DNA from 3 places in the Lysinibacillus sp. NPDC056185 genome. Region 3 is predicted to be linked to each of the others. Evidence: predicted binding sites of a transcription regulator. Region 3 holds the regulator's gene; each other region holds the start of a gene.
The links. The regulator Rex, encoded in region 3, represses fermentation and respiration genes when NADH is low (regulators of the CRP and FNR family bind a similar motif). The targets are predictions, from matches to a motif close to TTGTGAAATATTTCACAA.
Positions count from the first base shown of each region.

Region 1: the regulator Rex is predicted to act here: its motif matches at 930-947, upstream of ACMZ42_RS17890 (cytochrome ubiquinol oxidase subunit I).
Region 2: the regulator Rex is predicted to act here: its motif matches at 1,314-1,331, upstream of yeiL (transcriptional regulator YeiL).

Region 1 is NZ_JBLLLQ010000020.1:1,043-4,333, forward strand. It holds gene ACMZ42_RS17885 (diacylglycerol kinase) at 1-823, shown strand, start outside; gene ACMZ42_RS17890 (cytochrome ubiquinol oxidase subunit I) at 1,197-2,543, shown strand; gene ACMZ42_RS17895 (cytochrome d ubiquinol oxidase subunit II) at 2,540-3,291, shown strand, end outside.
Region 2 is NZ_JBLLLQ010000032.1:45,054-48,344, reverse strand. It holds gene ACMZ42_RS22560 (hypothetical protein) at 330-620, shown strand; gene yeiL (transcriptional regulator YeiL) at 627-1,289, opposite strand; gene ACMZ42_RS22550 (MFS transporter) at 1,391-2,542, shown strand; gene ACMZ42_RS22545 (oxalate decarboxylase family bicupin) at 2,592-3,291, opposite strand, start outside.
Region 3 is NZ_JBLLLQ010000058.1:5,663-8,953, forward strand. It holds gene ACMZ42_RS26400 (ATP-binding cassette domain-containing protein) at 1-1,163, opposite strand, end outside; gene ACMZ42_RS26405 (redox-sensing transcriptional repressor Rex) at 1,393-2,028, shown strand; gene ACMZ42_RS26410 (twin-arginine translocase TatA/TatE family subunit) at 2,248-2,433, shown strand; gene tatC (twin-arginine translocase subunit TatC) at 2,452-3,273, shown strand.

The DNA.
Region 1 (3,291 bases), on a different contig from region 3:
AGGCTATGAGACATCTTGTCACGCAACAACGTGTGAAGGCGATGCAACCATTGCAGCAAAAAATGCAGTTGAACGTGGCTTTGATATAATCATTGCAGTTGGTGGAGACGGCACATTAAATGAAGTTGTTTCAGGTGTCAGTCCATTTGAGAACCGACCGAAAGTGGGTCTAATTCCGATGGGCACAACAAATGACTTTGCTCGTGCTGTGCAGATTCCTCGAAATATTGAAGCTGCAGTTGACATTATTATTAAAGGTGAATCGTTGCCGGTCGATGTTGGTTTATTAAATGGGGAACGCTATTTCATCAATATTGCCGCTGGTGGGCGTATTACAGAGTTAACGTATGAAGTGCCAAGTAAAATGAAAACAATGCTAGGACAGCTTGCTTATTACTTAAAAGCAGTAGAAATGATTCCATCGATCAAAGCTTCCCACATGCGTATCGAATATGATGGTGAAGTGTTCGATGGGGATGCCATGATGTTTTTATGCGGCTTAACAAATTCAGTGGGTGGCTTTGAAAAGCTTGCGCCTGACGCGAGTATTAATGATGGCTACTTTACTTTATTAGTATTGAAAAAAGTAAGCCTGCCTGAATTTATTCAGCTTGCTGCAATGGCATTACGAGGCGAGCATTTGAATGATGATCGTGTAATTTATAAAAAGGCAAGTGTCGTAAAAGTATCTACTGAAGATGAAATACATTTAAACTTAGATGGTGAATATGGCGGGGATGCGCCTGCTACATTTGAAAACTTAAAGCGCCATATTGAGATTTTTGTTCCACTAGCAGATATTCGTGAAGAAGACCGTATTTAATGAAATATTAGAACAGGGCGCTCTCAATTTAGAAGGGAGCCTTGTTTTATGGGTGAAATCGGTAAAAAAACCTATATGCAGGGGTAATTTTCTCCTATAATTGGTATTGTGAATGAATTAAGAAAAATGTTTGGCAATTGTGCGTATATTACTTGAACAAAATTTGAAACCTTTATAATAGGCCGAAATTCCGGTCCATTATAAAGGTTTTTTTCGTTGCAATGGTGGAAAATGGGGTAGAGATAAGGGAAAGGAAGTGTTGCCTTTGTATAAGTCACAGGAAAGAAAGCTCATTTGGCTAAGCTTTGGTGTTGCAATTATCATGCTACTTTCCATACTTGGAAGAATATTTGGAGGTTAGGGGGGCAATGAAATGGTGAATGAATCAGCAGTCTTTTGGAGTAGAGCATTAACGGAACTAACTTTATCGTTCCACATTATTTATGCAACGATTGGTGTTGGAGTACCGTTAATGATCATGATCGCACAATGGACTGGGTATAAAAAGAATGATGAGCACTATATTTTAATGGCGAGACGTTGGGCACGAGGTTTTGTTATTACGGTTGCAGTCGGCGTTGTCACAGGGACAGCTATTGGCTTACAGTTATCTTTACTATGGCCGAATTTTATGCAGCTTGCCGGTCAGACAATTGCATTACCACTTTTCATGGAAACGTTCGCATTTTTCTTTGAAGCCATCTTTCTAGGCATCTACCTATATACTTGGGATCGCTTCGATAGTCAGAAGAAGCATATGCTACTGTTAATTCCGGTTGCAGTCGGTGCATCGATGTCAGCTGTGTTTATAACAATTGTCAATGCGTTTATGAATGCGCCACAAGGATTTGATATTGTGGACGGCCAGCTTGTGAATATTCAACCATTTTTAGCAATGTTTAATCCAGCAATGCCGACAAAGGTAGCGCATGTTCTCGTTACAGCCTATATGACATCCGCATTTGTGTTAGCAGCAATTGCAGGATACCGTCTGCTTAGAGGTTCTAAGCATATATATCATAAAAAATCTTTATTACTACTTATGAAGATTGGTCTGATTTTCTCCATTGCTTCAGCAATTATTGGAGACTTTTCAGGGAAGTATTTAGCGGAATATCAGCCAGAAAAACTAGCTGCAGCTGAGTGGCATTTTGAAACGGGAGACAAAGCTTCTCTTATACTATTTGGTGTATTAGATGGGGAAGAAGTAAAATATGCTATTAAAGTACCTTATGCTTTGAGCGTTTTAGCACATAATAATCCAAATGCAGAGGTAATTGGCTTAGATCAATTTGCTGAAGAAGATCGACCACCTCTATATATCCATTACCTTTTTGATCTCATGGTGTTTATCGGTATGTTCATGGCATTGGTTTCATTGGTTTATGTATGCGGGAAAGCACGTGATTGGCAGTTTATTCATTCACGTTGGTTTAGATGGATTGTTGTTGCAGGTGGACCACTTTCTATTATTGCGATTGAAGCAGGATGGTGGCTTGCTGAAGTTGGACGACAGCCTTGGATCTTATATGGATTAATGCGAACACCAGAAGGGGCCACAACGAGTGACCATGTAGATTTAATGATGCTGTTGTTTACAGGTGTGTATGCCGTATTAGCAGTAGGAAGTATGGTGGTTTTAATTCGTATGTTCAAAAAGAATCCAATTGAGCGAGAAATAGAAGATCGCCATGCTGAAAAAGGCGGTGACATCTTATGACATTAGAGATTTTAGGTATTTCAGTTTTATGGATTTTCCTATTTGGCTATGTCATTGTAGCTTCAATCGATTTTGGTGCAGGCTTTTTTAATGCCTATAGCCTACTCATCGGAAAAAATCATATTTTAACGAATATTATTAAGCGGTATTTATCACCTGTTTGGGAAGTAACCAATGTCTTTTTAGTATTCTTCTTTGTTGGGATTGTTGGATTTTTCCCACAAACAGCTTTCTATTATGGAACGATATTACTTGTCCCTGTTAGTATTTCGCTAGTGCTTCTTGCAATACGAGGCTCTTACTATGCATTTGAATCATATGGTGCACGTGGACATATCGGTTACACGCTGACATATGGGATAGCAGGCTTGCTCATTCCAGCCTCACTCTCTGTTGTATTCGCGATTGCTGCTGGTGGCTATGTTGATATTGTTGACGGGCAACCAGTCTTAAATTACTGGACATTGTATACGAGCCCATTTGCTTGGAGTATTGTCGTGTTGAGCATTGCAGCTGTACTTTATATTTCAGCCGTGTTTTTAACTTGGTACGCTCACAAAGCAAAAGATAAAGAAGCCACGGATTTAATGAGAAGATACGCACTTGCTTGGGCGATACCCTTGATGGTGAGTGCACTCGGCATTATGTACGAAATGAAATTCATCAATCCTGAAAGTTACGATCATATGGTTAATTTATGGTGGATGTTCGCCATTTCAGCCGTGTTATTTATTATTACTGTAGTGTT
Region 2 (3,291 bases), on a different contig from region 3:
GTGAAACCTTTCACGTTAAATCTAATTACAATAATACGTTTTGTCAGGAAAATTCACAATAGTTTGAGTACGTGTTTTTCTCTTGGAATTATACAAGTTTTCTATGATTTCTATTCGTTAATGGCATGAATACGGTTACATTTTACTAATGCAACTTCTTTCAGAGTATGTACAAACATCCTCTAAAAGAAGTTATAGCCTCCAGACGCAATTATGCCAAGACATAATTGACTGACAAAACTTTAAGTTTTCGTTAAAGCCTTGTAAATGAAGACTATTCCGACCGCATGTCTTGTACAATAACACTAACGACAAAGGGGGCATGTTGAATGAAAAGTAATTGTTATTCACCAAGCACAACATTGGAACAAGGAGAATTACTTGCTTGTCCATTCCAAAATGCACAAAAATCTGCTAAAGCTCACATGGAAGCTAAGGCAAAGCGCAAAAGATTTTCACCTAACAAACACCAATGTATAAGGGTTATACCTTTTGGCGTTATAGACGAAACCCTAAATATCTCCGTACAAAACCAACGAGTCGATGAGATTAACTTCTACCATAGCGGCAAGGAGATTGCACGCTGGTTGATTAAAAAAAGTGAATACAATAAGCTGTAGTATCCCTCACTGTATCTCCTGTGCCAATTCGGAAAGTCGCTTTTCATTCATAATGTGATAGGCATTCTTTCTCTTTTCTAAAATTTTTTCTTCACAAAATTGCGCCAGTACATATAATAAATGCCGATAGGAAACCCCTAAATATTCACAGATTTCCGTATGCTTTTCTTTATAGATACCTTGATCTGACGATAATTGGATAAAGGCAGCAAGTCGATTTTCAAGTGGATACGCTTGATTTTGTGTATATTTTGACGTCATTTTGGTCGACTTTTCCCCTAAAAACACACAAAGTTTACGTAAAAATAGTACATCCGTGAGTAACTTTTCTTTGCAGGACTGTGTAATCGAAAAACAAATCGTCTCGGTTACTGTCTGAATCCCCTTCGTATATCTCGCCTCATTAAGCAACTCAATTTCACCCATAAAACGCGGTGGCTCTGGGTATTCGATAAGTGAGACCTTGCCGTTTTTATGCGTCATATATATTTTCGCTTTCCCTTCAATCATGTAGTATAGCGTATCCGGAAATGATCCTTCTTGAAAAATCCATTCGCCTTTGTCAAACTTACATACCTCCAGAAATGGATTTATATCAAATGAGAAAAAATCATCAATTGGATATTTATCGAGATAGTATGAACGTTCCTCAGCTGTCAGTATATGCATTTTTTCACTCTCTCCTCTTGAAAAATGTGAGATATCTCACATTATTGTACCGATGAACGTGCTATTATTCAACATAGTTAAATTGGAGGTACGGAAAATTTATGAACAATCAACGATGGCTTTCTCAAAATTTCTTTGCATTTTTCTTTACATGGGGTATTTTCTTACCTTACTGGACTGGTTGGCTTGTAGATGCCAAACATCTTACTGTCTCACAGGCTAGCGTCATAATGGGCTGCGGTCTTTTAGCACGAGCAACTTCAAATCTATTTTTCTTCCCGACGCTTGCAAAATATGTGCACAAAAAACGACTCGTTAGTATTCTAGCAATAGGTGCCCTCATCACAACTTTATTTTACTTACTAAGCACGAGCTTTATCTCGCTTCTTATTGTTACCCTTTTATTTAGCGTTTTCTATCCAGCACTGCTACCTGCCGTTGAAAGTAGTGCGGCAACGCTCGTACAGCATGGAAATGTACACTATGGTAAAAGCCGCTCCTATGGTTCCCTTGGCTTTGTCATTGCAGTATTAATCATTAGTATGCTGACAGGTGCATTTGGCAATAACATTATCTTTTGGAGTATGGTGGTTGGCCTGATCGGTATGCTGTTGATGCAACAAATGGCTACACCAAAAGAGTTACTCGTTGTACCGACAAAAGAACAACGTGCAAAATCATTGTCGATGAAAACATTATGGACAATTAAAGGCTTCCCTATTGTTTTATTAGTTGTTATTCTGTTGCAAGGCGCACATGCTTCTTATTACAGCTACGGCTATATATATTTAGGTGATCTACATGTTGATCCATTCTATATGGGGATGATTATTAACATCGCCGTAATTTGCGAAATCTTATACTTTATGAAGGCTGATACACTATTTAATAAATGGCGCTCATCTTCTTTATTACTTTTAGCAGCGAGTGGTTCATCATTACGTTGGCTACTCATTTACCTATTCCCGAATGTCTGGGTATTTATCGCTTCTCAAACATTACATGCATTATCATTTGCTCTCGCGCATTTCGCTTTCATCGGCTATTTAACAAAAACATTGCCGAAGGAGCAAATTCCGAATGCACAAGGCCTTTATTCTGCATTAGCAATGGGATTAAGTACAGCGATCCTTACATTTTTAGGTGGCTATTTATACGAGATTTCGCCTGGACTATCATTTGCAGCAATGCTTATTTGTACTGTTCCAGCAATCGGTATACTACTTGCTACTAGAAATAAATTTCAATATTAAAAACAAGCAGGTGGGAAAGAGGCTCTTTCCTACCTGCTTTTCTATACGTTCATCTTGGGTAATAAGAAAATCCAGGATATTTTACAACCGGCCACTTTTCCTTTCTTAACACATTAAGAAGTTCAGGACCAATGTTTAAATTGCTTTGTACTAGCTCAGATGGAGTAAGGGCCATCCATTGATTTAACGAAACATCCTGGAATCTATCACTTTTAAACATTTCAAGGAACCATAATGTCTCCGTACCGGTATTCTCAATGTAGTGACCATTTGCAAATGGCACGTATCCCACATCTCCTGCACGATAATCGAATGTTCTAGCCACACCATTTGCTGTAAACACTGTCATACGCCCTTTTCCTTGGAGGTAATATTGCCATTCATCATTATTTGGGTGCCAATGCAGCTCTCTCATAGCACCAGGCTTAATTTCGACAAGTGCTGCTGCGATATTTTTAGAAATAGGAAAGTTTGTTGAATCCACAATTCTGACACTTCCACCTGGAGTTTTTATAGGGGTCTGGGCAAGCAGGCTATGTTTGAAAGTTTGAGGGACTGTACCATATGGGGATTGTAATTTTTGTGTGTCTAGAGGTCCTGGAACCTTATCTTGAAAAATATAGACCTGTTCTTTCGGGATATGATTAAAAGCTCTTATTGGAACACCAAAATTGGAGGACAGCACATCTTTAGGAGTATGAGCAAACCAATCAGATATTGAAAAAGTACTTAGATCTGAGAAATGCCCA
Region 3 (3,291 bases):
CGAATCTCTCCAGAGAGTGGTAGTAAATCTTTGACGATGGTTTTTAATAAAGTTGATTTACCAACACCATTGGGTCCAACAAGTGCAATACGGTCTTCTCGGAAAGTGCGTAATGTAATGCCGCTTGATATTTTCTTATCACCATAACCTATCGCTAAGTCATCGACAGACAATACATCATTACCACTTTGGCGCTCAATTGTAAAACCGAAGCTTGCTGATTTTTCATCACCATCAGGGGATTCCATCCATTCTGTTCGTTCAAGCATTTTACGACGACTTTGTGCCATTTTAGTAGTAGAAGCACGAGCAATGTTTTTTTGAATAAATTCCTCAAGCTTGGCTTTCTCATCTTGTTGACGTTCATATTGCTTCAAATCACGCTCATAATTTTTAGCTTTTTCATCTAAATAGGCACTATAATTGCCTGTATATTTTGTGACGCGATGACGAGAGACTTCGTAGACAATAGACACAACTTGGTCTAAGAAGTAGCGGTCATGGGAAACAATTAGAATAGCCCCTTCATAGCCTTTTAAATATGATTCCAACCAAGAGAGGGTTTCAATATCTAAATGGTTAGTAGGTTCATCGAGTATTAATAGGTCAGGTTTACTTAACAAAAGCTTAGCAAGCGCTAACCGAGTTCGTTGTCCTCCTGATAGTGAGCTAATTGGCTTTTCGTAATCATTAGGATAGAACTGCATGCCATGAAGCACAGAACGTGTATCAGATTCATATTGATAGCCACCTGCATCCTTAAAATTATGCTGCAAATGATCGTATTCAGACATTATTTTTGCATATAAAGTAGGGTTTTCATAAACAGCAGGGTCGGCCATTTGTTGTTCTAATGATCGGATTGCTCGTTCTTGGGTAATAAGCGGCTCAAAAATTGTCATCATTTCATCCCAAATCGACAATGTTGAGTTTAAACCAGCATGCTGCTCCAAATATCCAATTTGTATACCTTTAGGGATAATAATATCGCCAGAGTCATATGACAGTTGACCAGCAATTATTTTAAGTAAAGTAGACTTACCAGCACCGTTACGACCTACTAATGCAACGCGGTCACGATGTTGAACCTCTAATTTTACGCCACTCAAAATTTCATCTGCAAGGAAGGATTTATATAGTTGATTGACTTGTAAAACAATCATTCTTGACACCTCAATTCTTCCTTAGTGTAATGGATGTACGATTTGCTTGCAATGTCGGTGCTTTACTTATTCCAAGCTGTCATGTAAGATTGAAACGATTTCCCTTTAGTTAGTGGCGTAAAAGCGCCATTAACTAAAGGGAAATACTCCAGTGAATATTATAAACTTAGAAATAGTTAATTAAGTGTGTATCATAAATAGATTTGATACTCTATAAGGAGGAAAGAGTTTGAAACAAGAATTAAAAATTCCACAAGCCACTACGAAAAGACTTCCTCTTTACTATCGATTTATCCAAAACTTTGCACAAGAAGGCATGGAACGTATTTCGTCGAAGGAACTGAGTGAAGCGATGAAAATTGATTCTGCAACTATTCGCCGTGATTTTTCTTATTTTGGTGCTCTTGGGAAAAAGGGATATGGCTATGATGTGCAACATCTCTTGGAATTTTTTAGTCAAACGCTCGATCAACATGAAGCGACAAAAGTAGCGTTAGTTGGTGTAGGGAATTTAGGTAGTGCTTTATTAAAATATAATTTTCAAAAAAATCATAATACTCATATCGTTGTGGCATTTGACTCAAAGGCCCCAAAGGAAGGGAAGATGATTAGTAATATTCCTGTTTTTCATCCAGATTTATTAGAAGAAAAGTATGCAGAATATGGAGCGGAGCTTGCAATTTTAACAGTTTCACCACGCTCTGCACAGAAAATGGCTGATAGATTAGCGGCGATGAACGCAAAAGGAATTTTAAACTTTACGCCAGAGCGTATTACTGTACCAGATAAAATGCAACTTTTAACGATTGATTTGTCGGTAGAATTGCAGGCACTCATTTATTTAATTCGTAATCAGGAAGAGTGATAATCGTACATAATTTAATTTCTTTCAGCGAATGTCTTTTGTACCGAAAGCGAAGCGACAGCAGCAATTATGCCAAGGAATAATTAGTATAGCTCACAGTTTCTGTCAATAAAAGTATGAGATAAAATGAGAGAGTGACGAAAAACTTTCACATAATATTAGTTAGCAAAATGGCGAAATATGCGTTAAAATGATGGATATAAAGAGGAGGTGGCTGGAATGAGTCCAATCGGTCCAATGAGCCTCATTATTATCGGAGTTGTCGCATTACTAATTTTTGGTCCTAAGAAGTTACCAGAGCTTGGTAAAGCATTTGGTTCAACATTACGTGAATTCAAAAATGCTACTAGAGGATTAGCCGACGAAGATGATGATGACAAGAAAAAGAAAGAACTAGATAAGTAAAGTTAGGATGTTTGAGGAATGAATCCAAAAGATCTAACTGTCATTGAACATATAGAAGAATTAAGAAAACGGCTTTTCATTGTTGCCGTTTTCTTTGTTCTCGCTATGGTTGGGGGCTTTTTTGTCGCAAAGCCGCTTGTTAAATACCTTCAATCTACTGGAGCGGATTACGATATAAAGCTTCATGCATTTGATGTAGCAACACCACTTGCAATTTATATCCAAGTTGTTTTTATAATTGCATTTATCCTTTCATCGCCAGTGTTTATGTATCAATTGTGGTCGTTTATTAGCCCAGGATTAAGAGATGTAGAACGAAAAGCAACCTTAAGCTATATACCGTATTCATTTTTATTATTTTTAGCAGGGTTGTCCTTTTCATATTATTTACTATTCCCGTACGTCTTAAAGTTTATGATGAATTTATCAAATGAATTAGAAATTCAGCAAATGATTGGCATACATGAATATTTTTCGTTTTTATTTAAACTTACAATTCCGTTTGGTTTCCTTTTCCAATTGCCGATTGTAGTCCTGTTCTTTTCGCGTATTGGGATTTTATCTCCTGAGTTACTAATTCGTATTCGTAAGTACTCATACTTTGGTTTATTTGTATGTGCTGCTTTAATCGCACCGCCTGAATTAGCTTCGCACTTAATGGTTTCAGTACCGTTGTTTGTTCTTTATGAAATTAGCATTATGATTTCTCGTATTGGCTATAAGAAATACTTAAAATCAGAGGAAATGCGAATGAAGGAAGAACAAGAGGCTGAGCAAAAACGCCAGATTGAAGAGGCGCTTGAACAGCAGAGACGTCAAATCGAAGAATTGAATCAATAATAATAGAAGCTCGATGCT